Regions from separate parts of the Exiguobacterium sp. UBA5002 genome, predicted to be linked through region 1. Evidence: a T-box and tRNA genes for the amino acid it is inferred to sense, from the RefSeq annotation. Region 1 holds a T-box; the other holds one or more tRNA genes.
What was found. The T-box of region 1 lies ahead of alaS (alanine--tRNA ligase). A T-box ahead of a tRNA ligase gene usually reads a tRNA of that ligase, here a tRNA-Ala.
Positions count from the first base shown of each region.

Region 2: it encodes a tRNA-Ala, which carries the amino acid that the T-box ahead of alaS (alanine--tRNA ligase) is inferred to sense. The anticodon was not compared.

Region 1 is NZ_DGYQ01000026.1:170,453-189,548, forward strand. Features, by position in the region: gene trpS (tryptophan--tRNA ligase) at 1-587, shown strand, start outside; gene B4C70_RS08080 (peptide ABC transporter substrate-binding protein) at 685-2,328, opposite strand; gene B4C70_RS08085 (peptide ABC transporter substrate-binding protein) at 2,536-3,963, opposite strand; gene fabF (beta-ketoacyl-ACP synthase II) at 4,190-5,428, opposite strand; gene B4C70_RS08095 (beta-ketoacyl-ACP synthase III) at 5,430-6,374, opposite strand; gene mtnN (5'-methylthioadenosine/S-adenosylhomocysteine nucleosidase) at 6,482-7,180, opposite strand; gene greA (transcription elongation factor GreA) at 7,233-7,706, opposite strand; gene udk (uridine kinase) at 7,763-8,410, opposite strand; gene B4C70_RS08115 (O-methyltransferase) at 8,427-9,065, opposite strand; gene mltG (endolytic transglycosylase MltG) at 9,137-10,285, opposite strand; gene B4C70_RS08125 (DUF1292 domain-containing protein) at 10,364-10,657, opposite strand; gene B4C70_RS08130 (DUF1292 domain-containing protein) at 10,644-10,931, opposite strand; gene ruvX (Holliday junction resolvase RuvX) at 10,946-11,368, opposite strand; gene B4C70_RS08140 (IreB family regulatory phosphoprotein) at 11,365-11,634, opposite strand; gene alaS (alanine--tRNA ligase) at 11,669-14,311, opposite strand; T-box leader at 14,369-14,579, opposite strand; gene B4C70_RS08150 (ATP-dependent RecD-like DNA helicase) at 14,622-16,847, opposite strand; gene B4C70_RS08155 (VOC family protein) at 16,964-17,512, shown strand; gene B4C70_RS08160 (tetratricopeptide repeat protein) at 17,558-18,223, opposite strand; gene mnmA (tRNA 2-thiouridine(34) synthase MnmA) at 18,237-19,096, opposite strand, start outside.
Region 2 is NZ_DGYQ01000006.1:1,364-12,694, forward strand. Features, by position in the region: gene tsaE (tRNA (adenosine(37)-N6)-threonylcarbamoyltransferase complex ATPase subunit type 1 TsaE) at 1-86, shown strand, start outside; gene tsaB (tRNA (adenosine(37)-N6)-threonylcarbamoyltransferase complex dimerization subunit type 1 TsaB) at 83-736, shown strand; gene rimI (ribosomal protein S18-alanine N-acetyltransferase) at 729-1,184, shown strand; gene tsaD (tRNA (adenosine(37)-N6)-threonylcarbamoyltransferase complex transferase subunit TsaD) at 1,181-2,188, shown strand; gene B4C70_RS01275 (hypothetical protein) at 2,217-2,786, shown strand; gene B4C70_RS01280 (haloacid dehalogenase type II) at 2,834-3,493, opposite strand; gene B4C70_RS01285 (flavodoxin) at 3,563-4,018, opposite strand; gene B4C70_RS01290 (winged helix-turn-helix transcriptional regulator) at 4,125-4,445, opposite strand; gene B4C70_RS01295 (DoxX family protein) at 4,629-5,027, shown strand; gene B4C70_RS01300 (flavin reductase family protein) at 5,047-5,640, shown strand; gene B4C70_RS01305 (hypothetical protein) at 5,786-6,208, opposite strand; gene B4C70_RS01310 (ATP-binding cassette domain-containing protein) at 6,208-8,109, opposite strand; gene B4C70_RS01315 (redox-sensing transcriptional repressor Rex) at 8,277-8,936, shown strand; gene B4C70_RS01320 (twin-arginine translocase TatA/TatE family subunit) at 8,936-9,133, shown strand; gene tatC (twin-arginine translocase subunit TatC) at 9,141-9,920, shown strand; tRNA gene B4C70_RS01330 (tRNA-Ala) at 10,025-10,100, shown strand; gene B4C70_RS15180 (S8 family serine peptidase) at 10,929-11,331, shown strand, end outside.

The DNA.
Region 1 (19,096 bases):
AACTCGTTCCGGTCGGTGACGATCAAAAACAACACATTGAGTTAACGCGCGATTTAGCCCAACGATTTAATAGCCGCTATTATGAGACGTTCACATTACCAGAACCGATCATTGCTGAATCAGGTGCACGGATCATGAGTTTGACGACGCCAGATAAAAAGATGTCAAAATCTGATCAAAATCCGAAAGGCTTCATCTCGATGCTTGACGCACCAGATGTCATTCGTAAAAAAGTGAAATCAGCTGTCACAGACTCAGAAGGCATCGTAAAATTCGATCGTGAAAACAAACCAGGTGTGTCGAATTTACTTGAGATCTATTCCCTACTCGCTGGTATCTCGATTCCAGCTCTTGAAGCAAAATACGAGGGCTCGAATTATGGAACATTCAAAGCAGATGTCGCAGAAGCGATCATTGCGGAACTCGAACCGATTCAACAGCGCTATTATGAATTGATTGATTCTGAAGAACTCGATCAAATTCTTGACGCTGGACGTGATCGCGCAGAAGCAGTCGCTGCCAAAAAACTCGCGAAAATCGAAAAGGCAATGGGCTTACAGCGGAAGCGTGCCAAAGTAAAAAAATAAGATTTTCTCCAAAAGAGATCGGAATGCTCCGGTCTTTTTTGATATTTCCAAACAAAAAACTACTTCCGAATCAAATCGGAAGTAGTTTTTATTTTGCTTATTTTCCTTCGATTGAAGCCCATTTGTAAGAGAAGTCTGCGCCGAAGTTATGCTCGACGACTCCTTTGACGTATGGTTTAACGAGGAATGCACGTCCACGCTGATAAACAGGTGAGATTGCTGCTGAATCAAGAAGGATTTTCTCAGCTTCTTGTAGTTCAGACCAACGTTTTGTTGCATCTGTTTGAGTTTGTGCATCTTTGATGAGTTTATCGTACTCTTTGTCCGACCATTTACCACGGTTGTATGGTCCGCCCGTGACGAAGAGATCGAGGAACGTCATTGGATCTTGGTAGTCAGGACCCCAGCCAGCGAATGAGAACTCGAAATCACCTTTGTTTTCAAGATCAAGTTTGTTTTTGAATGGTTGTTGTTTGATCGTAACCTTCATACCTGGAAGGTTTTTCTCAAGTTCCCCTTTCAAGAACTCACCGATTTTCTTAGCATCGTCGCTATCGTAGTTCAAGAGCTCAAGATCAACCGATTTTTGACCGATTTCTTTGAGACCCTCTTCCCAGAGTTTTTTCGCTTCATCGGCATTGTATTCGTTGAATGCCGGATACTTGTCGCGGAAATCTTTTCCGTCAGCATCTTTTGCGAAATCTTTTGGTACGAGGTAGTTTGCTGGAAGTGATCCGTTTGCAAGGATGACATCCGTGATTCCTTTTTTGTTGTAACCCATATCGATGGCGCGACGGATTTTTTCATTATCAAGCGCTTTTACCTTTGTGTTGAGGTTAAGGTAGAAGATCGTTGATTCACCTTTTGTTTTAAATTCTTTATTGTCTTTGTACTGAGCAACGAACTCAGAAGTTAGACCTGTACGGTCGATGTCACCTTTTTCGTAAAGGTTAACACCTGTCGCTGTCTCTTTAACGACCTTAACGTTGATCGTTTTAAGTTTGACGGCATCTTTATCCCAGTAGTTATCGTTTTTAACCATTTTCCAGCCTTGTTCACGTGTCCATTCTGTTAACTTGAATGGTCCGTTGTAGAGCGCCTTGTCTGCAGTCGAACCGAAGTCTTTCCCGATTTTCTTCGAGAGTTCTTCTGATTTCGGCATGAATGGTCCGAATCCAGTGAGTCCGAGGAAGTAATCTGCAGGTGCTTTTAACTTAACTTCGAGCGTTTTGTCATCGACTGCTTTAACACCGACAGCATCACGATCGCCTTTTTTCGTATTGTACTCTTCTGCACCTTCGATATTGTAGAAGACGTATGCATACTGTGAAGCGTTTTCAGGATTTAGAACTTCTTTCCATGCATATTCGAAATCTTTTGCCGTAAGTGGTGTACCATCAGACCATTTTGCATCACGTAATTTGAACGTGTATGTTAATTTGTCATCTGAGACTGTATGACTCTCAGCGATACCTGGTGTTGGCTGCTGCTTGTCATCAAGACGGTAAAGACCTTCCATCGTGTTGTTCAACACGTTGAATGAAACTGCATCTGTAGAAGTCGTCGGGTTAAGTGTCGGGATATCCGAACCTTCGATCAAGTTAAGTGTTTGATCACTAGATTTTTTGTCTGAACCAGTGTCGCCCGATTTGTCGCCTGAATCCGTTGTCGAACAAGCTGCGAGGAACGCACTTGATACGAGTGCTACCGATGTAGCTAAAGCAAAGCTTTTCTTCTTCATGTTACGATGACCCCCCTAGGTTTCTAAAAAAATGATACTGTCAGGTTTTTGACCGAAAAAAAAAGAATTACTATATTCGAATCAAACCCTTCGTTACAAATAGTTTACAATGTTCTGATAATTTTGCAAACCTTTTATCCGATTTTTCTAAATATTTTTTCAAAAAAAAGACTGGGACCTTAAGAAATAATGGTCCCAGTTAAGTGATTATTTTAAAATTTTCATCGAGCGGAGTAGGTATTCCGGTCCATAAATCGGTACTTCAATTCCTTGAATCGTATCAGAAACATATAATTTCTCAGTCGTCTGATACAAAGGAACGACGACAGCATCCTGATGGATTAACCGTTTTTCGGCTTGATGATAGAGTGCTTGTTTTCGTTTTATCTCTTTTTCTTTTCGTGCTTTTTCAACTGTCTGGTCGTATACCTTGGATTGATAATTCACCGAATTTAAAGGATTGTCTGAGACGAATTGATTTAAATAGGCTAGCGGTCCTGGATAATCTGGCATCCATCCAGTCAAAGTCATCGCATACTGAGCTAACTGTTCTTTATCAATCTTCTCTTCAATCGCAACTGGTTTAAGAACGATATCAATCTCAGGTATTTGTTTCTCAAGATAGGTTTCGAGTTGTTCCCCAATCCGTTTTGCTTGTGGATCATCAAAATTAAGCATCTCAATTTGTTGTTTACTGTGTTCTTGTGATTTTTCAGGTTTCTCTTGAACGGATTTTGACATCAATACGTTCGTATCAGTGACGACGAATCGATTCGTCGGAATACCTGCATACCCTAAAGGAAGTTGAACCGATTCTTTTTCCATCAAGGCGTAAGCAATTCGTTTTCGGAGTGTCGTATCGCGGAACGTGTCATTTTTTTGATTAAAGGCGATATAAAAGACACCACTCCGCTTTTTTTGATAGGTCGGTCGTGAAACCTGATCACCTTGTGTTTCGACACTTTCTTGTAATGGAAGGATAGCCGCCTTGTTTTTCTTATACGAACTCCATTGCGTCTGATGATCGGGAATGATACGGCTTTCTATTTTCGCTACTGTAACAACGTTTTGCTGATGATACTGATCATTTTTCTTAAGCGTATATCCGCTTTTCGACATTTTTTCTAGTGTAAATGCACCATTTCCAACAAGTTCTTCCCACTTCTTTGATTCCGGTTGTGGATAGAAGACGGACATCGCAAGTAATTCCTTTAGATTCGAAACCGGCTGATTCAACGTGATGATAAGTTGATTGCGTCCTTTCGCCTTTACACCTAAACACTCTGGCTTCATTTTTCCGTCATTGACGGCACGTCCATTTTCAAACACTTCAAATAAAAAACCATAAGGAGAATTCGTTTTATTAGCTGCGACACGTCGGAAACTATCGACAAAGTCTTGTGCCGTGATCGGCTGACCCTGCGCATTTTTCGTTTGTTTGAGTTGAATCGTATACGTCAGACGATCCTTTGAGACTGACATATCCTGTGCTAATCCTCGACGGACGGATGTCCCAGAAGTAAAGACATATAATCCTTCATACAGTTGTGCTAACAGTGTCTGAGAACGACTATCTGTCGCTAACGCAATATCGGATGTCTTCGGGAGTGATGATTCAATTAATTCAACCTTCACTGCTTGGGTCTCCTGATCTGTTTTGGTCTTTTGAGATGATGATAGACGATATATGAGCGTACCACTGAGACCAATCAATAAAAATAAGATCAATATCAGGATTGATGTTTTTCTTGTGATGTTAGTCATAAACGACTCCTTTCTGCGTCAAACACGCATTTCTCTATTGAATCAGAATTTCATCAAAAAAGCGACCCCCTTGATGTTTCAAGGGAGTCGCTTGAGCTTAAGCTTCATACCGTTTGAAGACGAGTGATGCGTTGTGTCCACCGAACCCAAGCGAGTTGCTGAGCGCATAAGTCATTTCGACGTGACGTGAACCTTCTGTCACATAATCGAGATCACAGCCTTCGCTCGGCTGTTTGAGATGAATCGTCGGGTGAACTGTTTGTTCTTGTAATGATTTAATCGTCGCAATTGCCTCGACGCCACCTGCTCCACCAAGTAAGTGACCGATCATCGATTTCGTCGAGTTGACGACGAGTTGTTTCGCTTGTTCACCGAAGACACTGTGGATCGCTTTTGTTTCAAGGATGTCGTTCATTGGTGTACTCGTTCCATGAGCATTGATGTATCCGACTGCCTCCGGAGTGATGCCCGCATCTTGAATCGCCATCGCCATCGCGCGTGCTCCACCGTCTCCGTCTGGATCCGGAGCTGTGATGTGGTACGCATCAGCTGTTAATCCATACCCACTGACCTCTGCATAGATTTTCGCACCACGAGCTACTGCATGCTCATATTCTTCAAGAATTAAGATTCCTGCTCCTTCTCCCATGACGAATCCGTCACGTCCTTCGTCAAATGGACGGCTTGCCGTCTCAGGATCGTGGTTCGTTGACATCGCTTTGTTGGCACAAAAACCAGCAAATGCTAAGTTCGTGATCGGCGCTTCCGCACCACCAGCGATCATGACATCTGCATCGCCCCGTTCGATGACACGAAGTGCTTCCCCGATGGCATTCGTTCCTGAAGCACATGCTGTGACAGAACAGTTATTCGGTCCCTTGGCTCCGGTATAGATTGATACCTGACCGCTTGCCATGTTCGGAATCATCATCGGAATGAAGAACGGGCTGACACGACGGTGTCCACGTTCAAAGTAGATTTTCGCTTGTTTCTCGATTGTCTCCACGCCACCGATTCCTGATCCAATCCAGACACCTGCACGTTCAGCAATCGACTTGATATCAATTCCAGCATCTTTTACAGCTTCCATGCTTGCGACAAGTGAGTAATGAACGAAGCGGTCCATCTTGCGTGCTTCTTTCGCCTCGATGAATTCTGTCACGTCGAAGTTTTGCAATTCGCCAGTGACCTTTGTTGGATATTCATCGATATCGAGACGCTCCATCGGTCGAATCCCGTTCGTTCCTTCTTTTAATGATTCCCAGAATGTATTGGCATCGTTCCCGATTGGTGTCAGTGCTCCGATTCCTGTGACTACAACGCGTTTTCTTATCATCTTATGTGTTCTCTCCTTTAGTCCAAGTAATGTATGCTGCTCCCCAAGTCAATCCGGCACCGAAGCCAGCAAGTACAAGTTTCGTACCTGGTGTCAGACGACCTTGCTTACGTGCTTCTTCGAGTGCGAGTGGGATCGAAGCAGCAGATGTATTCGCATGCTCATCGATCGTAACGATGACTTTTTCTTGCGGAATATGCAGTCGTTCGCACGCTGCATCGATGATGCGTAGGTTCGCCTGATGCGGAATCAAGATATCGACATCTTCAAGCGTGCTGTCTGCTTTTTGAATGACCTTCTCAACGATTTCCGGTAATTTACGAACGGCGAACTTAAAGACTTCGCGACCGTTCATCTCGATTGGTCCATCGATATCCTTAAACAACAGATGGGCTCCACGTCCGTCTGTTCCGAGTTCAAAAGCATTTAATCCCTCTTGCTCAGTTTGTCCGATGACGACTGCCCCTGCACCATCCCCGAATAAAATCGCTGTCGACCGGTCTGACCAGTCAACGATACTCGACATTTTTTCAGCACCGATGACAAGTGCATGTTTCCCTTCGACTGTTGATAACATGCTTGCAGCTGTTTGTAATGCGAAGATGAATCCACTACAGGCCGCACTGATATCAAAAGCGGTCGCCCCTCGTGCTCCAAGACGCTCTTGAACGATACAGGCTGTAGAAGGGAACGCACGTCCTGTTGCCGTTCCGACAACGATCAAGCCGATGTCCTCTACTGTCAATCCAGCATCATCGAGTGCCTTCTGAGCCGCTTCTGTCGCTAAGTCTGTTACATCCACATCATCGGCTGCAATTCGTCGTGCCCCGATTCCTGTCCGTGTCCGAATCCATTCATCGCTCGTATCGAGCGTCGTTGCTAATTCATCGTTCGTCACGCGGCGTGACGGCAAAGACGTTCCTAATCCTACAATCCCGATCTTCATAAGGCATCCCCTTTTGTTATTAGTATCTGGTACTAATATAAAGCGTTAATATGCTTTTGTCAAAGAAAAAAGGAAGAGCATGGTCTCCCTTGCCCTTCCCCCATACCTCATTCTGCTAACGTCCGTACGACTTCCATGACCATTTTAGCGGAATTGATTGACGCAATCTCGAGGAATTCATCAAACGAGAGTGACGCTTCTTCATTGGCGCTATCTGAAATCGAACGCGTTACGACGAACGGAACACCGAACTGATGACAGACTTGTGCGATTGGTGCTGCTTCCATCTCGACGGCTGCGACTTCTGGGAAGTGCGCCTTGATTTGAGCAGAGCGCTCTGAATCGTGGATGAATGAATCGCCTGTCGCAATTAATCCATGAACGACGCGAATCGCATCCATCCGCTCGATGACGGCTTCTGCCGTTGCAACAAGCTTCGGATCTGCTTGATAGGCAGCTGGCATTCCAGGTACCTGACCATATTCGTATCCAAATGCCGTCACGTCGACGTCGTGGTGACGTACTTCTGTTGAGACGACGACATCCCCGACCGTTAAGCCTTCCTTGAATCCACCTGCTGAGCCCGTATTGATGACAGCACTTGGTTTGTAGTGGTCTAGCAATAATGTCGTCCCGATCGCAGCGTTCACTTTCCCGATTCCTGACTTCAAGATGACGACAGGAACGCTATTTAAAAGCCCTTCATAAAAATGATAGTTTGCGATGACTGTATCTTTACGTTCTGATAACTCATTACGCAATAAGTTGACTTCCTCTTCCATTGCGCCGATGATTGCGATTGGCATAATTCATTCCTCCATCAAACAGAAAGCCGGATTGCTCCGGCTCCTGTGTTCTTTATTTGATCGATGTAATTTTTACTGCGTATTCGCCGCCTGGTGCTGGTACAGAGACTTGATCTCCGACTTGGTGCCCCATTAAACTTTTCGCGATTGGTGATTCGTTCGAGATTTTACCCGTGAACGGATCTGCTTCGGCACTACCGACGATCGTATACGTATCTTCTTCGTTATCTTCGACACTTAAGAAAGTTACCGTCGTTCCGATACCGACGACCGAGATATCCTTCTCTTCTTCTGAGATGATGGCAACATTACGAAGCATCTCTTCAAGTTGAGCGATCCGGCCTTCGACCATCGCTTGCTCTTCTTTTGCTGAATCGTACTCAGCGTTCTCTGAAAGGTCACCGAACGAACGGGCGATCTTGATGTTCTCGACGACTTCTTTCCGGCGGACTGACTTCAATTCATTCAATTCATTTTCAATGTTCGCTTTACCTTCAAGCGTCATGTAGTATTGCTTTTCTGCCATTTTTGTCACGCTCCTTTTTATTCCACTAGTATAGTATATTCACATCTTTTTTGGAATCAATATCCTCTTTGATCGAGTGCTGAACGATAATCAAGAATCGCTCGAATCTTCGTCACGAGTAAATCGATCGCGACATGATTCTCGCCGCCTTCCGGTACGATGATATCCGCATACCGTTTTGTTGGTTCACAGAACTGCAGATGCATCGGACGAACGACGTTCGTGTACTGCTCAACGACTGAGTCGATCGAACGTCCACGTTCGTTGATATCACGTTGCATCCGACGCAGAATGCGAACGTCCGCATCCGTATCGACGAACACCTTGATATCCATTAGTTCCCGTAACCGTTCGTCTTCAAGCGCTAAAATTCCTTCTACGATGATGACATCGCGTGGTTCGAGACGAATCGTTTCTTGTGCCCGCGTGTGGGCGACATAGTCATATACCGGTTTTTCAACGGCAATGTTTTCACGGAGCGACTGAATGTGCTCAATCAACAGACCATTATCAAAAGCGAACGGGTGATCATAGTTTGTCTGATACCGCTCCTCCATTGATAAATCACTTTGATCTTTATAATACGCGTCCTGCTCAATCATGACGATTGATTCACTTGGGAACGCATCGACGAGTGAACGTGCCACCGTCGTCTTCCCTGAACCCGTTCCGCCCGCTACGCCAATTACTACCGGTTTTTGCATGTCATTCGTTCCTCCATCATTTCGACTTTTTCCGACTGACGGATACACCGTCACCGAGCGGAAAAATCGTCGTATCGTATTGTTCTTGTTCCATCATCCAGACCGTGAATTCCTTGACGAGACGCACGAGTCGACGTCTTCTTCGATCGAATGTCTTCGGATCAGACTCGAGAACATCTCCGTGTAAGAAGAGATTATCCGTATAGAGTACACCGCCCTCAGGAATGAGTCGCCCATATCCTGCAAAGAATTTTTTATACTGTCCTTTAGCTGCATCAATGAAGACCGCATCGAACTGGTCTTCAAGCGTTTCGGCTAATTCTACTGCATCACCAAAAATGATGTCAATCCGATCCGCCACATCTGACCGGGCGATGAAGGTTTTTGCTTCTTCATACCGCTTTGCATTCCGTTCAATCGTCGTAATGCGCGCATCCGGTAGCGCACGGGCCATCCGAATCGCACTATATCCGATTGCGGTTCCGACTTCTAGAATGCGCTTCGGTTGTTGTAATCGCAAGAGCGATAACAAGACTTCGGAACCTGTCAGTTCGATGATTGGTATATGATGTTCTTCCGCATAACGCTCCATTTCTTCTAACAGAGCATCTCGAGGATGAATCATTGATTCGACATAGGTCGTGAAATCATTCACGCCATTCACTCCCTCTTCCGCATAAACAGGTTGACTTGAAGCGAACTTCCCGCTTCAACCCAACCCGTTGCTCATTGCTCTTTACTCGCTTCGTATTCCACCCATTCCGGCTTATACTTAACGACGTTTCGTTGATGTTCTTCATATGTCTCTTCGTATAGAATCTGTCCTCGTGGATGTTTATCACTTGGTGGACGTGCGAAGAAATAGACATATTTCGTTTTATTCGGATTTAATACGGCAAGTACCGAATCTTTGCTGACCGTTGAAATCGGACCGATCGGAATCCCTTCGTACTTGTACGTATTGTACTTCGAGTTATTCTCAAGATCCTTCAGCGTCGTTAAAGCCGTATTTTCGCCTGTACCATACCAAACTGTTGGATCCGACTGTAACTTCATGCCGTCATCCAATCGATTTTTGAAGACACCAGCGATTTCACGACGATCATCTGGTGTCGCCGCTTCGCGCTCGACCATGGAACCGAGACTGAGCACTTCATGGAAGGTCATGCCTGACTTTTGAATGGCATCCGCATTCTCATCGTAGACTTTTTCTGTTTCATCGAGCATCGTCTCGACGATTTGATCAATGCTTTTTCCTTTATCAAACTCATACGTTGCTGGGAAGAGGTACCCTTCAAGTGCATACAGGACACCATCTTTTTTCACTTCATCCGTCAACATCGGATATTTTTCAATCATGCTGTCGATGAATGTCGCATCCGTCAATTCTTTACGGACCGTCTCTTCCTTGAAGTTCGTTGCTTTCGCGATCAAAGCGATTTGACGATCCATCGTGATGCCTTCAGGTAACGTGATTTTCACATCCGCTGCCTTCATGACCGTTCCCGTCTTTAATTCATTGATGATTTCATCCGGGGACATGGCTTGTGACAGTGTATACGTACCCGCCTGGAATGACGATTCATTCTTATAACGGACGTAATAACGGAAAATCGTCTCGTTCGCAATCAAGTCTTTTTCCTTTAGTAAGGAAGCAATCGTACTCGTCCCTGCTCCTAAAGGAACTTCGACTTTGACGGATTTCGTCGCTGCTTCATCGACTGGTTCAAGCGCATTTTTCAAAAAGACATAGACGACCGCACTGGCAACTAGAAAAATCGTCAACAATACAGAAAGGATGATTAGCGTAATCCGCCGTGATGTCCGGCGTCGCCTTTTTTCGATTTCGGCATTTTGCTTCCATTCGTTCTCCATCGGTTCCTCCTTTTTCTCTTAAAACAAGGTGACATCGTAAGAGAAAGTCTCTTACGACGTCACCTGTCATGAGTCGGATTAGTCTAACTGATCTTCGAGCGTGTTAAAGACTTCTTCGATTTCATCCCAAGTCGCTGTATCATCTTCATCGATCGGTACGAGGTTGAAGTCGTTGTCTCCATCACCGTATTCGTCAAGTTCGTAAACGAAGATATCGACTTCTTCTGCTTCGTCATAGTCTGCTCCGATTGGCTCAAGGAAGATGTATGTCTTACTCGAACGTGGGCTTTCGTAACGCAGACGTTCTACGAATTCGAAATCATTTCCTTCGCCGTCCGGAATTACGTAACGTGTTGGTTCATTCTGTTGCATCAGTGATCCGCTCCTTTAACGCAAGCTCGAGTTCATCCCAAGTTTGCTCATCATTTTCATCGATCAGGCTCAATTCGAAATCATCTTCGCCTTCTCCATATTCATCGATCTCACAGATGATCAGATCATCTGCTCCTTCGTCAGGGTTACCGATCATTTCAAGAAACAGATAGGTTTTTCCTGTACGTTCACTCGAGTAACGGTACCATTCTTCGAAAAGATGTTCGCCGCCCTCTTCATCTGGAAAGAGATACTGACGTTTTTCTTCAGCCATCGGTTTCTCCCCCTTCATCGGTTCGTCCGATCCAAGTACGATTGCAGGATCATGACGGCAGCCATCTTATCGATGACTTGTTTACGCTTTTTACGGCTGACATCGGCATCGATCAGCATCCGTTCTGCTTGCATCGTCGTCAACCGTTCATCCATGAAGACGACTTCAAGCCCGGTATGCTGTTCGATTTCCTTCGCAAAAGCTTCACTTGCTTCTGCGCGGGGACCGATGGAACCGTTCATGTTTTTCGGAAGACCAATGACTAGGATTTCGACATTGTATGTCTTCATGATGACATCGAGCCGTTTGAAGGCTTCTGGGTAATCCGGTTCCGTCCACTTGACCGTCTCGACGCCTTGCGCCGTCCAGCCCATCAAGTCACTGACCGCTACCCCAATCGTCTTCGAACCGACATCTAGTCCCATTGCACGTTTCATTTTGAATTTCCACTCTCCGCCAAATAAGATTTCACGAGTTCTTCGAGCAATTCGTCGCGTTCAATCTTACGAATTAAATTACGTGCGTCATTATGACGAGGAATGTAAGCAGGATCTCCTGAAAGGAGATAGCCGACGATTTGGTTGATCGGATGATATCCTTTTTCTTCTAAAGCATGATAGACCGTCAACAACACATCACGTGTCGCTGCTTTGTTATCGTCTTCCGGAAAGTTGAATTTCATCGTTTGATCCATCTGACTCACGTTCATCACCTCTTTCATATACACTACGTTTCTATTATGCCAGTGATTGCACGTATTGTGAAGCGTACGCGAGTGCTTCTTCTAATTTCGACGCATCTTTTCCACCAGCTTGAGCCATGTCAGGGCGACCGCCACCGCCACCACCGCAGCGTGTTGCGACTTCCTTGATCAATTTACCAGCATGATAGCCTTGGTCGATTAAATCTTTTGAGACGCTTGCGACGAGATTGACTTTCTCACCTTGCGCACTTCCGAGAACGATGATTGCCGATCCGAGCGAGCTCTTCAACTCGTCCATCATACCGCGAAGAGCATCCATATCTGAGACATCGACGCGTTTCGCAAGCACACGCACACCGTTGATTTCCTCAACATCGTCCTTCAATGAAGCAGCTTCGATGTTCGCGAGTTTTGCTTGCAACGATTCATTCGCCCGTTCCGTCTCACGGAGCTGTTGTTGCAGTGCTTCGATGCGAACAGGAACTTCTGTCGTCTTCGTCTTCAAGACAGCTGCTGCTTGTTCGAGTGTTTCCAAGTGTTGATTCATGACACGATATGCGCCTGCACCCGTTACCGCTTCGATTCGGCGTGTACCTGCACCGATCCCAGACTCTGAGACGATCTTGAACAGACCGATCTCTGCAGTGTTTCCGACGTGGATTCCGCCACACAATTCAATCGAGTATGTGCCTGCTGAGACGACACGGACCGTTTCCCCGTACTTCTCACCGAACAATGCCATCGCGCCTTTTGCTTTTGCATCAGCGATGTTCATCTCTTCGATATCAACCGGTAATGATGCCCAGATCGCTTGGTTGACGTCTTGTTCGATTTTTGTCAACTCTTCTTGTGTCACGGCACCGAAGTGTGAGAAGTCGAAGCGGAGACGTTCTGGAGAAACAAGTGATCCCGCTTGGTTGACGTGTGTTCCGAGCGTGTCTTTCAATGCTTTATGAAGCAAGTGTGTTGCTGTATGGTTTTTCGTGACGGCTTTACGTTCTGCTGCTTCGACGTTTGCAACGACGTCTGCAGCTTCCGTTGCGATCCCTGTACGAACGATGACCGTATGCAAGTTTTGACCGTTTGGTGCTTTTTGAACATCTTTGACATCAAGAACGAAGTCTTTGCCTTCGATTGTTCCTGTATCCGCGACTTCACCACCACTTTCAGCGTAGAACGGTGTGATGTCGAGAATGACTTGTGCTTCTTCACCAGCAGCGACTTCTGTGACTCGTTCTCCATCATGCAACAATGCGATGATTTTCGCATCCGCCTTAAGGTCGGTATAGCCGACGAACGTACTTTTATCTTTTAGCGTTGAGAGGACTTCCGATTGCTGTTGCATCGAACCACTCTCTTCACGCGCTGCACGTGCACGCTGACGTTGTGCATCCATCGCTAGTTTGAAGCCTTCTTCATCAACAGACATCTGATGATCTTCCGCATACTCGACTGTCAATTCGAGTGGGAAACCATACGTGTCATACAGACGGAACGCATCTTCGCCACTGATGACGTGCTCACCGTTTGATTTAGCCGTCTGAGCGACCGTGTTCAAGATTGCAAGACCGTCATGAAGTGTCTCGTGGAAACGTTCTTCTTCGTTTTTGATGACACGTTTGATGAAGTCTGCTTTTTCTGGAACTTGTGGGTAGAAGTCGACCATGACATTCCCGACCGTATCGACGAGTTCATACATGAACGGACGTTCGATTCCAAGCATCTTCGCATAACGAACCGCACGGCGTAGTAAACGACGAAGGACATATCCACGACCTTCATTCGAAGGAAGCGCACCATCACCGATCGCGAATGATACGGTACGGATGTGGTCTGCGATGACTTTGAATGCTACATCGAGTTTCGAATCATCACGGTAGATTTTACCGCTGATCTCTTCTGTTTTGTGAATGATCGGCATGAACAGATCCGTATCGAAGTTCGTCGGCACGTCCTGCATGACACATGCCATCCGTTCAAGTCCCATTCCTGTATCGATGTTTTTACGTGGAAGTTCCGTGTAGTTGCCGTGTCCATCGTGGTTATACTGACTGAAGACGATATTCCAGATCTCGAGATAGCGTTCGTTTTCGCCACCTGGATAGAGTTCTGAATCGTTCGGATCGTCTCCAAAAGCAGGTCCACGGTCGAAGAAGATTTCCGTGTTCGGACCAGATGGACCTTCACCGATTTCCCAGAAGTTATCTTCAAGTGGAATGATCCGCTCAGCCGGTACACCGAGTTCAAGCCAGATTTGACGCGCTGCGTCATCTTCCGGGTGAATCGTGACCGAGAGACGTTCCGGGTCAAGACCGTACCAGTCATCACTCGTCAAAAGTTCCCAGCCCCATTTGATTGCATCTTCACGGAAGTAATCACCGACAGAGAAGTTTCCGAGCATCTCGAAGAACGTATGGTGACGTGCTGTTTTCCCGACGTTTTCGATATCATTCGTCCGGATTGATTTTTGTGCGTTGACGATACGTGGATTATCAGGAATGACACGACCATCGAAATATTTCTTGAGTGTCGCAACCCCTGAGTTGATCCACAAGAGCGATGGATCCTCGACCGGTACGAGTGAAGCACTCGGTTCGATCGCATGCCCTTTGCTTTGGAAGAAATCAAGATACATCTGACGGATTTGTGCACCCGTTAATGGTTTTAAAGCTTTCATGAACAGTTACCCCCATTGGTTTTATTTGGACGCAAAAAAGCGATGCCTTCATCCCTGAAAAGGGACGAAAGCATCGCTTCCGTGGTACCACCCTCGTTCGTAAGCAATCCATTGCTTACCTCGAACATCTGATAACGGGGATGACCCGCAGGTGTTTACACCCGACTCCGGAAGGAGCTTCAAAGGGACTCGAGAAAGTGATTGCAGCAGATTCACTTCTCTCTGGACTCGAGTTTTCCTTTTACTTATCTTCCATCAACGTGTTACGTCCATTCATCTATCGTGATTATTACCTATCGTACAGCATCCGTCAAGTCTTTGTCACCCCACCGAGTCGTTCAATCAATCGTGTTCGGCGCCGCGGCTCCTCTTCTTGCGACGCTTTATGAAACGCTCGTGGGTCGCCGAACAATAATAAACTCGACTTCGCACGGGTGACCGCCGTATAAATCAAGTTTCGAGAATGTTTGAATGCCCCCGTGAAATAGACCGGCATCAAGACGATCGGGAACTCGGACCCTTGTGCCTTGTGAATCGTAATCGCGTAGGCATGCGTGAATTGATCCCAGTCACTCCGGTTGTACTCGACTTCCGTCTGGTCGAAGCGGGCGATGATCTTATCCACCTTGTCGACGTTTTCTTTGGCGAAGAAGATATTGACGATTTCGCCGATATCTCCGTTATAGACGTTCTCTTCCGCATTGTTGACGAGCTGAAGAATCTTGTCCCCGGTCCGGTAAATCCGGGTGCCTTGTTTGACTTCGCGTTTTTTCGGTTCCTCCGGATTGTAGACGCGTTGCAAGGCGACATTCAGTTCGTCGATTCCGACCTGACCACGGTAAGTCGGTGCCAAAACCTGAACATCGAATTTCGAATACCCTTTTGCGAGTGCTTTTTCCGCGAAGGCTGAGATGCCGCGTAACGTCTCTTGCGGAGACGCAGTGTAAAAGCGACGATCCGCAAGTGGTGATAACAAATCAGCTGACGTCGTCCGGTTCTTCAAATCGTGCGCGAGCCGTAAAATCGAAGAATCTTCCGCTTGGCGATGGACGACGTTCAAACGAACGACGGGAATCCCTTCCGTATCCATCAAGTCTGCCAGCACTTGCCCAGGACCAACGGATGGTAATTGATCCCGGTCACCGACGAACAAGATTTTCATACCGTTCGGCACAGCACGGAGCAGACTCGATAACAAGTAGATATCAATCATCGACGACTCATCGATGATCAGTACTTTCCCCGTGATCGGCTGATCTTCATTTAATTGGAAATTCGTTCCGTCATACTTCAACAGACGATGAATCGTCATCGCTGGGACGTCCGTTGCTTCCGACAGACGTTTAGCGGCGCGTCCGGTCGGTGCAACAAGGACGTACGGATAAACATCTCCCGTCTTGACGCGACTCTTCTCAAGCGGCCAATCATGAATTTCTTGCAGGGCATGTAAAATTCCCTTGATAACAGTCGTCTTACCGGTACCGGGTCCACCGGTCAGGACCATCAGCGGTGCTTTGACCGCTAACTCGATCGCTTCTCGCTGTTGCGCCGCATATTCCATGCCAAACTGTTCTTCGAGATGCCCGATTGCTTCAAGGATCGTCGCGACATCGACTTCCTGTTCGGCACCGTTCGCCATGACGCGCGCCAGTTCCTTTGCCGCTCGGACTTCGGCATAAAAGATCGTCGGTAAATACAAACAGCCTTCTTCGAGCTTGACCTTATCTTCAGCGAGCAACAGTTCAATCGCTTGTTCTAGCCGTTCACCCGGGTCTTCACCAAGCAAACGGGGTGCTCGCTGCAATAGCGAGTCGACTGTCGCAAAGGCATGTCCCTCTCCTGCTTCTTGTTCTAATATGTGCATGATCGAAGCAGCGACGCGCTCCGGGTGTAATCCGACGAGTCCGAGATGTGATGCGATATGATCGGCTGTCTTAAAACCAATCCCATTCACTTCATACATCAAGGAATATGGATTCTCTCGTATTCGCGCCATGGCGTCCCCTTCGTAAGCAGCATAAATCTTTGCCGCTAGCTTCGGCGTAACATCAAATGGTGCTAAGAACAGCATCAACTGATCGACACCGTATAAGGTAGCGAGTCGACTCAAGATGATGTCAGCTTGTTTTTGTTTTAACCCAGGCACCTGATTCAGTACCCGTTCATCTTTCAAAATGAGATCCACTGCCTCTTCTCCGAGAGCATCGACGATATTTTTCGCTGTCTTCGGACCAATGCCGGTGAACGAACCATTCGTCAAGAAGCGGATCGTCGCATGTTTTGTCATCGGAACCGATCGCCGAATCAGTTCCGCCTTCAGTTGTTTTCCGAAGCGAGGATGATCAACGAGACGACCGAATGCTTGATACGTTCCTCCGAGTTCGATCCCAACCCCAGTACCCGTGATGACGAGCTCGGTTTCTTTCAGTTCAAAGTTCTTTTCTTTGACGGCGACCAATACAATGGAGTGTGCTTCTTCTTCAGAAGAAAAGAGCACACGTTTGACGCGCCCGACGACTTGATGGGGGTGCTCCATCACTCCACCTTCTTTCTCTCTTTTTCATTCGCTGCTTTCATCATAGCATTCGTTTACCGGATTTTAAATCAGGGAAAGATACCCTGAAACATTTCGTTAAGAGGAGGAGTTTAAGGATGGCACGTTTACCGATTGCAGGATTGTGTGAATTAGTACTTGAAGTCGAGGATATGGATCGTGCGGTCGGCTTTTGGAATGGGACACTTGGTATTCCGATCGTCGAGCAATGGGCTCCTGAGGACGCTGAACCAAGTAAAGAACAATCTAAACAAGACGGGGTCTGGGCCACGTGGCTCTACATTGGCGGTAATACTCGACTCGGTCTGTGGCTGAAACGGGACTTTACGATGGAAGAACGGACCGTCAAACACTTACCGGTCTCCGAATGGGATACGTTGTACGATGAAGGCGGAGTCCATGTCCACTGTGCCTTTTACGTTGAGAAGGACGAGTTCCAGCAAGCCTTGAATCAATTGCGGGAAGCATCAATCACCGTGAAGCTCAGAGAATGGGACGAACAGGAGACCTCGAATCAAAAAGAACATTCTGCTTATTTCAAGGATACGGAAAATAACGTCATCGAACTGTACACGAAAAACATGGATGAAGCCTATGAAGACTTTTCCGGTCCACCACTTCGTGTCATCCGTGAAGTTGGGAATTAAATAGCATAAAAAAAGACGACTCCAGGCGGAATCGTCTTTTTTATATCAGTCTGCTTGTTTTAATAACGCATCCATCTTCGCTTTCGCGTCCCGCGCAAGGGCGTGTTCCGGCTGGTAGGCAAGAACGGCTTCGAGTTCTGCATAACAGGCTTCTTGTTGACCAAGGAAAGCAAGGGCAATCGCATAATTGTATCGTGCATCCGTATGCGTTTCGTCAAGCATCAAGACGTGCTCGAACATCTCGACCGCTTCTTCCAACTTCTCGTTTTGCGCTAAGGCAAGTCCGTATTGGAATGCGATCTCGATATCGACACCGTTTAATTCTGACGCGCGCTGTAGACGAGGTAAGCCACGTACTGGATCACCTAGTTTTTGATACGTCATCCCAAGCATGAAATGGAGATCCGCGTCGTCAAGTCCATATAATAACGCTGCCCGCAATGATTCCTCTGCTTCGACGAGTTTATCGGCAGCAAAGAACAGCGCCCCTTTTGCATAATAGGCACTCGCAAACGTGTTATCGATCATCAGTGCCCGGTCATAAAAACGAAGGGCACGATCAGCATCGTTCATCGTTTGGAGTAATGTTCCAAGATTGACGTACGCTGTCGGATCTTTTGGATTTTCTTCGATCGCGTCGTTAAACGCTTGCGCTGCTAATTCATAATTTCCAGCTTCTAGATGCCGGAATCCTACTTCATTATAGTTCATCTTCTTTTGCTCCTTACGCTAGATAAGCGAGGCGTTCGCCTGCTTTATAGGCTGCATCGATCGTCGCACCACCGAGGCAGATGTCCCCATCATAGAACACGACTGCTTGTCCTGGTGTGATTGCTCGTTGACGCTCGTCAAATGAAACATCGAGTCCATCTTCGAGGACACGAACCGTGACGGTTATATCTTGTTGACGGTAACGGAATTTCGCCGTACAACGGAATGTCTCACCGACCGGACGCTCAGATGTCCAGCTGACATCTGAAGCAAGTAACCCTTCCGAATACAACAATTCGTTATGGAATCCTTGATCGACATAGAGGATGTTCTCCTCTAAATTTTTCCCGACGACGAACCAAGGCTCTCCGTCGCCACCGATACCGAGTCCATGACGTTGCCCCATCGTATAGTACATCAATCCATCGTGACGTCCCATGACGTTGCCGTCAAGTGTCCGCATCTCACCGGGTTGCGCCGGCAGATATTGACCGAGGAACTGTTTGAAGTTCCGCTCGCCAATGAAGCAAATGCCTGTCGAGTCTTTTTTCTTCGCCGTTGCGAGGTTCGCTTCTTCTGCGATCCGGCGCACTTCTGATTTTTCCATGTGCCCGATCGGGAACATCGCCTTCGCGATTTGCTCTTGCGACAATTGATTCAAGAAATATGTTTGATCCTTGTTTGCATCAACGCCTCGAAGCAATTTATGTTCTCCATCCTCATAGACGGCACGCGCATAGTGCCCTGTCGCGACGAAATCGGCACCAAGACGCATCGCGTGATCGAGGAAGGCTTTGAACTTGATTTCCTTGTTACACATGACGTCCGGATTCGGTGTCCGACCGAGTTTATATTCATCGAGGAAGTACGTGA
Region 2 (11,331 bases), on a different contig from region 1:
CGCGAACGGGTGACGATAGTCGTCGTTTTGAGCTGACGCCGATCGGAGAACGATACATTACATTATGTGAGGGATTGAAATCATGAAAATCGTAGCTATTGATACATCGACGAAACAATTATCGGTCGCTCTTTCAGACGGGAAACAGATTGTAGCAGAAGCTTCTTATGTCACGTCTTTGAATCATGCGACGAAACTCATGCCATTGCTTGAGCGCTTGATGGTGGAAGCAAAATGGACACCGGCTCAACTGACACGTGTCGTCGTTGCTGACGGTCCTGGTTCTTATACCGGATTACGGATTGGAGCGACGACAGCGAAGACGCTCGCCTATACACTGGACATCGAGCTCGTTGCCATCTCGACACTTGAACTGATGGCGGCTTCGACAGGTCATACGGGACGTGTCGCAGCAATTCAAGATGCGCGGCGTGGAGCAGGGTTTGTCGGAGTGTACGACGCCGGGAAACGAATCGGTGAAGAACAGCATGTCGAGATCGCTTCTTTTGTGAAGACGTTACCGCCAGATACGCTCGTCACAGGAGACGTCGATGCGTTCGAAGAGATTCTTCAGCCATTTGAAAAGGCGGCTCCTGCTTTCCGGACGCCACGTGCCGGCGTACTCGCTTTACTCGGTGCAACACGCCAGACGGTCGAAGCGCATGCGTTCGAACCACGTTACCTGCGTCTAGCTGAAGCAGAGGCGAAATGGATCGAGGCACAGCGTCATGAGTAAGGGCATTCGTCGGATGACCGTACAGGACGCTGCAGGTGTTCATGCGGTCGAACTCGAATCGTTTGCGACACCGTGGACGCTAGATGCCTTCGAAGCGGAAATGACACAAAATCCGAATGCCTATTATGTCGTTGCCGATCAAGATGGTATCGTCGGGTTTGCTGGTCTGTGGCATATCGCGGATGAAGGACATATTACGAATATTGCCGTCAAGCAGTCGCACCGCGGACAAGGACTTGGGGAAGATCTGCTAACGGCATTGATCGCCGTCGGTCGTGCGCTTAGTTTGCGGGCGATGACACTCGAAGTACGTGTCTCGAACACACCAGCGCGGACTTTATATGAAAAACTCGGATTTCAGTATGTTGGTGTCCGAAAACGATATTATCAAGATAACAATGAAGATGCTGCCATCTACTGGCTGGAGCTGGAGGGAGAAGACCTATGACACAACCATTGATTCTAGCAATCGAATCGAGTTGCGACGAAACGGCAGCTGCCGTCGTCCGTGGAGGAATCGACGTCTTATCGAACGTCGTCTCGTCTCAAATCGAAAGTCATAAACGATTCGGTGGCGTCGTGCCTGAAGTGGCTTCACGGCATCACGTCGAACGGATCACATACGTCATCGATGATGCCTTGACGGAAGCGAACGTCACGATTGACGATATCGATGCGATCGCCGTCACGGAAGGACCTGGACTGGTCGGAGCATTACTCGTTGGTGTCAGCGCAGCGAAGGCACTCGCCTTTGCGCATGATAAACCATTGATCGGTGTTCATCATATCGCAGGTCATATCTATGCGAATCGTCTCGTGCAAGAGCTTGAGTTTCCGCTCGTCTGTTTGATTGCATCAGGTGGGCACACGGAACTGATCTACATGCCGGAAGACGATGTATACGAAGTCATTGGTGAAACACGGGATGATGCCGCTGGGGAAGCCTATGATAAAGTTGCTCGGACGTTGAAGTTACCGTATCCAGGTGGTCCACGAATCGACCAATTGGCACAGACCGGTCAGGATACGTTCCATTTTCCGCGTGTCTGGCTCGAAAAGGATTCGTATGACTTTAGCTTCAGCGGTTTGAAGTCCGCAGTCATTAATGCCGTGCATAACGCCGAACAACGGGGGGAAACGATCATTCCGGAAGATTTAGCTGCGAGTTTCCAAGCGAGCGTCGTCGAGGTACTCGTGACGAAGGCGGTCCGTGCCGTGAAGGATAAAGGGGGACGTCAATTACTGCTTGCTGGTGGCGTCGCTGCCAACAAAGGATTACGCCAAGGTCTCGAAGCGGCATGTGAGAAGGAAGGAATCGATCTCATCATTCCGCCGATGCACCTGTGTGGAGATAATGCGGCGATGATCGGAGCGGCTGCGATTCATCCATATCGCGCGTTACGCTATTCGACACTTGCCATGAACGCAGAACCTGGGCTAGATTTAAAGTAAGGAATCCGAACAACTTGGGGGAAATGGAATGAAAAAAGTCATCATCGCATTGTTAGCGGTACTGGTCATCGTCGCGATCGGACTTCAGGTCCGAGAAATCGTCAACGCATACCAAGTCGCCTATAAGGAAGAACTCGTACCCGATAAAAAAGCGGTCGAGACGAATACGAAACAACGTCCACTTTACGAAATCGGACGAGCAGAAGGGGAAAAGACCCGGATTCAAAAGTTATATGCTTTTGATCAGACAATCAATGGTAAGCTCAGTAACGTCGTCATCGTCGATCGGAAGTATGGTTTAACGAACAAGGCGAGTGATGATTATTTCATGATTGCTTCCGGAACACCGGTGACGGATCAAGAAAAGAAGTCATTCGAACCAATGATTCAAAAGATGGATGCAGAACAAGTCCAAGCCGAGGTCATCTCAAAGCATGAGGTGACTGCTGTCGAGAACAATAAAAAACGGACGTTGACGTTATTTAAGGTCTTCTATAAGGATACGGATCAAAACGAATACCTCTTCTTCATCGAAAAAGAAGGCGGTCTGAAACTCGATCTATTCAAGAAGGGTTACTCACGTTTGTCTAATTACTAAATCCATGAAAACAGCGGATTCCTAAATAGGAGTCCGCTGTTGTTCGTTCATTGCCATTCAGTGATACCCGTCAAGTCATCATAGATGCGATCGGGATCGAGATTCAATTCCTCGACCGGAAGTCCATTTCGATTGATCCATGCCGTTTTGAAGCCGAAACTCTTCGCCCCGGTGATATCCCAACCGTTCGAGGACATGAAGAGGATCTCCTCGCGTTTTAGACCGAGCGTGTTTAAGGCATGCATATAGGATGCAGGTGCTGGCTTATACTGTTTGATATCATCGACACTGACGAGATGTTCGAACCGATCGGCTAAACCTGACTGTTCGATCAACGGATCGAGCATATCATGGGAACCATTCGAGAAGACGACCAAACGTTTATGCGCCATCGTCTCGAGAACAGAGCTAACTTCTGGGTACACATCAAGTGTCAGGTACGTCTCCATTAAAGTCGTGATTTGTTCCTCGGTCACATGGAGCTTCAGTTCGAGTAACGTATAGCGGAGGGCATCTTGTGTCACTTGGCTGAACGGCACATATTGTCCGTTTAATTGTCGGAGGAAAGAGTACTCCAGTTGTTTCTCTCGCCAGCGTTTACTGATCGCTTCTCCGTGTTCCGGATACAGCTCCTCTGCTTGTTCTTTGACGGAATGGACATCGAATAATGTACCGTAGACGTCAAAGACGAGTGCTTGAATCGTCATAAAAACATTCATCTCACTTTCATAGAGTCTGTTTTAAGAATTCCCTTACATGACGGATTCAAACGATACTCAAGCATGAACCTGTTGTAAAAAGCGATGAAACGTTTGCGCGAACGCGCGACAAGCGGCTTGTTTCTCCGGTGTGTTCGGATCAAACTCAATCTTCAAGCCATTCGTGACGATGGTCGCCCCAGCTTCTTTTAATGCGTCTTCAATCAAATCAACGGCTGCGCAGTACTTCGGATAATCAAGATCCCCCGAACCAAAAGCAGCAGCCGGCATCCCGTCTAAAAATTGTTCCCGTAGCTCCTCGACGAAATCTTCTGCTTCATACGGTAAATCACCGTCTCCCCATGTATATGAGCCGAGTAGTAGACCATCAAAACGTGATAGATCCTCCCCGACGAATTGATCCAGTTCTGTGATCGTCACGTCGACATCGTGTTGCTCGAGCTCACGTTGAATGATCGAGACGATATCTTCCGTATTACCGGACATGCTGACGAATCCAATTGCAATCTGCATGCATGTTCCTCCTTTCGCTGTACTTCTTTACTTTAATTGATAATGATTATCAATGTCAAAATATCATATAAAAAAACACCTTCCGAAGAAGATGCTTTTCTATACATTAGTCTTGTAGTTCGGCCCATTCCTCAATGGAACGAATGACCGGTTCGAGTTGACGCCCTTTGTCGGTCAAACTGTATTGAATCTTAATCGGACGATCGGGAATGACAGTCCGGATGACGATGCCTTCCGCTTCGAGCTCCTTCATACGTTCCGTGAGCATGCGACCTGATAATTCGGGGATGGCATCTTGAATCTCATTGAAACGACATGTCTTCGTCAACAAGTGACGTAAAATCAGACCTGTCCATTTCTTACCTAAGATTTCAAAGGCATGTTCGACTTTGGGACAAAGAGCCGGTTGGATTGCGACTTCTTCCATCAGCACTCATCCTTTCTATAGTTGTAGTATACCCGCTTCTGCTAAAAAAATCGAATCATTTTACTTAATGTAACAAAAAGAACTAAAACAAATCTATTTACTTTTAGTAAGTGATAAGATATAGTCTGTTTATCGAGTTACTTAAAGTAACTTAAAAACATTAGGTAAAAGGAGAAGAGAGAAATGATGGATACAGGACTTTTAATCATTCGTTTAATCATCGGTTTAACATTTGCTGCACACGGGACACAAAAATTATTTGGTTGGTTTGGTGGACACGGCATCGCTGGAACAGGCGGTTGGTTCGAATCAATCGGCATGAAGCCAGGGAAGGCACTCGCGATTACAGCGGGTCTTGCTGAATTAATCGGTGGATTATTGTTTGCAAGCGGGGTATTCCTCTGGATCGCTGCAATCCTCATCATCGGTTCGATGCTTGTCGCGATCGTTAAAGTACACGGTGCGAATGGTTACTGGGTGACGCAGAACGGGTACGAATACAACATGGCATTGATCGTTATCGCCCTTGGAGTGGCGATGATCGGTGCTGGAGACTATTCACTCGCTGCACTCATCGGGTGAGGAAAAAGGTGGGTCATTCATGAAGTTCGAGGCATCAACGCTTAGCGCAAAAGACAATTATAAATTACTGATCGGAAGCATCATTCCGCGTCCGATTGCCTTCGTGACGACGCTAGGGGAAGACGGGACGGTCAACGCAGCCCCCTTTTCCTTCTTTACGGTCGCATCAAGTAGTCCGCCACAACTGGTGATTGCCGTACAACGGACGGATCAGGGACAAAAGGATACAGCACGTAATATCCTAGCAAAACAAAGCTATGTCATCCATATCGTCAGCGAAGAAATCGTCGACGCTGTCAATGAGACGGCTGCGCCACTCGCTTACGGTGAAAGTGAACTCGAACGGACGGATTTAACGCTCGTCGATAGCGACGCAATCGACGTGCCCGGAATCGCGGAAGCGAAAATCCGGTTCGAGATGCGCTTAACACAACATGTCGAGCTAGAAGGTGCCGATCTTTTGATCGGGAAAGTACTGCGCTATCACGTCGCGGATGAACTCGTCGAGTCGTTCCGGATCGATGCGGCAGGATTGAAGGCTGTCGCTCGCTTAGCAGGAAATGATTATGCGACGATCGGGAAGACGTTTACGATTGCTCGACCGACAAAATGATAGAAGTGTGAATGCTTGATTCAGTGTACGATCCATGTTGACGACGAACGTTTCGATTTAAATAAAAAGGAGTGGAAAGACCGGTCTAGCTACCGGAATCTCCACTCCTTTTTTCATATCGCGTATCTAGTTCATCGATCGGACTTCAAGGTTGTGGATCGATTTCGTTTGAAGAACCTTCGAGTCCGTGACGTTTACTATACTGATAACCATCGAGCAAATAAAAAATGATTGCCAGCGCCCAAACCCCGACACAACTGATCAAAAAGGCAGTCAAGGGAGTGACGCTACCATAATAGGATATGATCAATGGATCATTGAGTTCGACGAACAGTTGTGTCGTTAGAAGCGTACAACATAGTCCAGAGAGTAGACTGACGAGAAGACCGCTCCATGTCTGGATGACAAGTCCGATCATGCAAGAAATCAGAAGGAACAAAGGAAGAGCAGCATTAAAGGCATCCGGGCGGATGAAGGCGGACACGTAGTCCGCATACATCGGAACGAAATAAAGAATACCGGATAACAGTCCTTGAATCAGGTTGATGAAAAAGCTTTTCGTTCGCATCAGTGTTGGTTCTCCCATCGTTCCATCAATTCAAGTAGATCGACATCGATCTGGTCTCGTTCCGCAGATAACGCTGTCGCTTTTGGAATATCATTAAAGACTTCCGGTTCGCAAAGCAACTGTTCGATTTCCGCTGAACGCTGTTCGAGCCGTTCAATATCTTGTTCGAGTTGTTCGATTTGCTGACGGCGTTTTTTTTCTTCTTTCTGTGCTTCTTTGTCGATCGTCTTCGATGCCGTGACTTTTGCCGCTTTTGCCTCTTCGGCTTCAAGGCGAGCGATTTCTTCTTGTTCGGCCTTCTTCTCTGTGTAGTACGAATAATCGCCGAGGTATTCTGTCACACCAGCTTCACTCATCTCGATGACGCGTGTCGCGATCCGATCGATGAAGTACCGGTCATGGGAGACGAAGAGTAGCGTACCTTCATAGTCGACAAGAGCGTTCTCAAGGACCATCTTCGAATCAAGATCCAAGTGGTTCGTTGGCTCGTCAAGGATGAGGACGTTCGTCTTCCGGAGTTTCAGTTTTGCGAGCGCGAGACGTCCGCGTTCGCCACCAGACAATTCTTGAACGATTTTGAAGACATCGTCGCCGCTGAACAGGAATTGTCCGAGCACAGAACGGACTTCTTGTTCGCGCATCAGTGGCCATTCGTTCCAAATCTCATCGATGACACGGTTCCGGTCATTGAGTTCCGCTTGCTCTTGATCGTAATACCCGATCGAGACACCGGTGCCGAAACGGAAATCACCGAAGAGAGGACGTAAACGACCGACGAGGACTTTTAAGAGCGTCGACTTCCCGATTCCGTTCGGTCCGACGAGTGCCAGTGATTCGCCGCGTTGCAAGCGGAACGTGATGTCTTTTGAGACAGCTTCTTCGTAACCGATTGCCAATTGATTGACTTGAAGAACGTCATTCCCGCTCTGTTTTTCGATTGGGAAGGAGAGGACCGTACTGCGTTCATCTCCATCTGGTCGGTCGAGCCGGTCGACCTTCTCGAGCCGTTTTCGAACGCTTTGAGCACGCTTTGTCGTTGTCGCCCGAGCGATGTTTCGTTGAATGAAATCCTGCATCTTCGCGATTTCTTCTTGCTGCTGTTCGAACTGTTTCATTTCTTGATCGTACAATGCCGCTTTTTGCTCGAGGTACTTCGTATAGTTCCCAGTGAACTTACGACAGACATTACGAGAGAGCTCATAGACGACATTGACGACTTGATCGAGGAAGTACCGATCGTGCGAGACGATCAGAACGGCACCACGATAACCACCGAGGTAACTTTCAAGCCAAGCGAGCGTATCGATATCCAGATGGTTCGTCGGTTCATCGAGAATGAGAAGCTCTGGTGCTTGCAGGAGCATCTTCGCTAAGGCGAGCCGTGTCCGTTGACCTCCGGACAATGTCTGGATCCGGCGTGAGTAATCGTCTGGATAAAAGCGCATGCCGTGCAGGACGGAGCGAATATTCGCTTCAAACTGATAACCACCTGCTTCTGAGAAGTCATGTTGCGCTTGATCGTACGTCTTCAGGAGTCGATCGTAAGCGACCGGGTCGTTCAAGATGTGCTCCATGCCCATCTCGATTTCCATCCGGCGCAGTGTCCGTTCTTGTTCTTGCAGATGTTCAAAAACGGTCAGCATCTCGTTCCAGATCGTCTCATTCGATTCGAGACCACTGTCTTGCGCGAGATAGCCGATTTTGACATCTTTACCTTTCATGATATCGCCCGAGTCATGACTGAGTTCACCAGCGATGATTTTGAGCAAGGTTGATTTACCGGCACCATTTCGACCGACGAGCGCAATTCGGTCGCGCTCCTGTACTTCCAATTTGATATTTTCTAAAATCGGCTCGACGCCGAATGATTTCGAGAGTTGGTTGACTTGTAAGAGTATCATTTCCATCCATCCTTCCACCCTTTAGTCTATCACGAACAAAAGCGCGAGGTCCTGCGGAATATATTATTTGTGACTCTATGTGAAGTGGTTTACAATCAAGGAGAGTAGAAAGCTTTTTGCAAAGATTTGGGTGCCACGATGGATGTGGCCGAAGGGGGAACTGCAGGATGAATGGACCAGACACAAAAATTCCACAAGCGACAGCAAAACGGTTGCCGCTATATTATCGCTTCATCCAAAGTTTATACAATTCAGGCAAGCTCCGCGTCTCTTCTGCTGAGTTAAGCGAGGCGGTGAAGGTTGATTCAGCAACGATTCGTCGCGACTTTTCCTACTTTGGGGCACTAGGGAAGAAGGGGTATGGATATAACGTTCAACATCTCTTAACGTTTTTCCGGAAAACCTTGAATCAAGATGAGGTGACGAATGTTGCCTTGATCGGGGTCGGTCATCTCGGAACAGCGTTTGCAAATTATAACTTTTTAAAGAATAATAGTACTCGGATAGTCGTTGCGTTTGATGCGGACGAAGAGAAGGTCGGAACAACGACGCATGACGTTCCAATCTATCATGTTTCGGACATGAAAGAACAAATCGAAGCGAATCAGGTCGATGTCGCCATCTTGACGGTTCCATCCCAGTTCGCACAGTCAGTAGCGGATGAGTTAGTCGAGTATGGTGTGACAGGCATTCTGAACTTCACGCCTGCACGGTTGAACGTGCCAGCGAGCGTTCGGGTTCATCACATCGATTTATCGATCGAGTTGCAGTCGTTAGTTTATTTCATGAAGCATTATTCGCAATCAGCTGAAGGAGTGAAATCATAATGGAAAACCTTATCCCGCTCACGTTAGGTATCGGACCTGCGAGTATCGGATTAATTGCTGTCGTCGCGTTGATCATCTTCGGACCGAAGAAGTTACCGGAATTCGGTCGTGCTGCCGGTCAAACATTGAAAGAGTTCAAGAATGCCACGAACGGCATCATGGACGACGATAAAAAGGACGAACCGAAAGAGAAGTGATTGAATCATGACGGTTGATCAAGAACAAAGCATGACGTCGCACCTAGACGAACTGCGTAAGCGGATTGTCTGGTCGCTCCTCATCGTCGTCGTCCTGTTCGCTGTCGCATTTCCGCTCGTCCGACCGCTCGTCCGTTTTCTGCAAGCGGACTTAAAAGAGCTCGGTATCGGATTAAATGCCTTCAACGTCGCCGATCCTTTAATGTTGTATTTGAATCTTGCGTTCATCATCGCGCTGATTTTAGCGTCACCGTTCTGGATGTATCAACTGTGGGCATTCGTCCGACCAGGGCTTTATGAAAAGGAACAAAAAGCAACACTGACATATATTCCAGTCATCTTCTTTCTATTTTTGGCTGGTGTAGCCTTCTCGTATTTCTGGTTGCTTCCCTTCTTGCTCGAAGTCTCAACGGATCTCGGGAAAGAATTGGGGATCGAGCAAGTCATCGGGGTCGAAAACTACTTCAGTTTCTTGATCCGGTTGACGATGCCGTTTGGTCTTCTCTTCCAATTGCCGGTCGTGACGATGTTCCTGACACGTCTTGGTCTTGTGACGCCATATTTCATGCGAAAGAATCGAAAATATGCGTATTTCGCGCTGTTCGTCGTTGCGGCATTGATCGCACCGCCGGACGTGACGTCACACTTGATGATCTCAGTGCCGTTGTTCGTTCTCTATGAAATCAGTATCTTGATTTCCGCGCGGACGTATAAAAAGGTCTTGATCCTCGAGCAACAGGCAGAGCTTGAACGACAGGCGGATTTGATGCGTGAATTGAATAAATGAATCGTGAATTCCTTCCAGCCATTTCGGGAGGAATTCTTTTTTATGAAAGCGTTATGTTTATATTGATAAAGCAGTTAGCGATGCGTATACTAAAGATAATTCATGGGGGCTTAGCTCAGCTGGGAGAGCGTTTGGCTGGCAGCCAAAAGGTCGTCGGTTCGATCCCGATAGTCTCCACCAAGTTCATACGTTCAACTCCTCGAGTGCTCGAGGAGTTTTTTTATGTTCCCAGTTAAATTCCTTCCAAATATAAAATGTCACCAAAAAGAAAAAAATTAAAAAAATAGACAAATATAAATTGTTTATTTCCATTAACTTCATTAAACTAAAAATACAGAATTTTCGTTAAACTGTTTTATTAGTATTACTACTATGGTTTTACAGAAAAGGGGAAACGAACGCATGAAGAAGAAGATTGCACTTATGGCAGCCGTCTTAATGACGTCTTCCAATCTAGTCAGTGCGCAAGGTGCACTGTCCTCACAAGACAAAGCGACGGGTCAAAAACCGCAGGCGCTCTCACTGAAGAAATCGGGACAAGAAAAGAACTACAAACAATCGGATAAAGTCCGAGTCGTCATCGAGATGGAACAAAAACCGGCGATTCAAATCGCCCAATCTCAAAACAAGCGGTATAGCACATTGAGCAATGCCGAAAAGGAATCGATCAAGGATCGACTCGTCAGCGTCCAAAAATCAGTCAAGTCAGCTATCGCTAAAAAGGCGATTCCTGTTACATATAAAGAAAGCTTCACAACCGTCATCAATGGATTCAGTGGTGAAGTGAAGTTCGGTGACATCGAAGATATCAAACAACTCGAAGGAGTCAAAAGTGTACATATCGCGCACGAATATGCGCGCCCAACCGTCGATAAAGGTGCCAAGCCAGACATGCTGTACAGCAAGGACATGGTCAATGCGAAGGAAACGTGGCAGGACTATGGCTTTAAAGGGGAAGGAACCGTCGTCGCGGTCATCGATACGGGGATTGATCCATCGCACAAAGACATGGTCTTGAGTCCAGAGACAAAGGTGGATTTAACCTCTTCGAAGGTCGAGAGTGCGAAAGAAACAAAAGGTTTAAAAGGAAAGTATTTCACGGAAAAAGTACCGTACGGCTATAACTATGCCGATCACGACAGCGAAATCCGTGACTTAGGTGCGGGGGCATCGATGCACGGGATGCACGTCGCAGGTACGGTCGGAGCAAACGGCGATGAAGCAAACGGTGGTATCAAAGGGGTCGCGCCGGAAACACAGCTCCTCGCGATGAAAGTCTTCGGAAACGATCCAGGAATGCCATCGACATTCAGCGATATCTACATTAAAGCGATCGATGATGCGATTGCACTCGGAGCCGATGTCATCAACATGAGTCTCGGTTCGACGGCATCGTTCGTCAATTCAGATG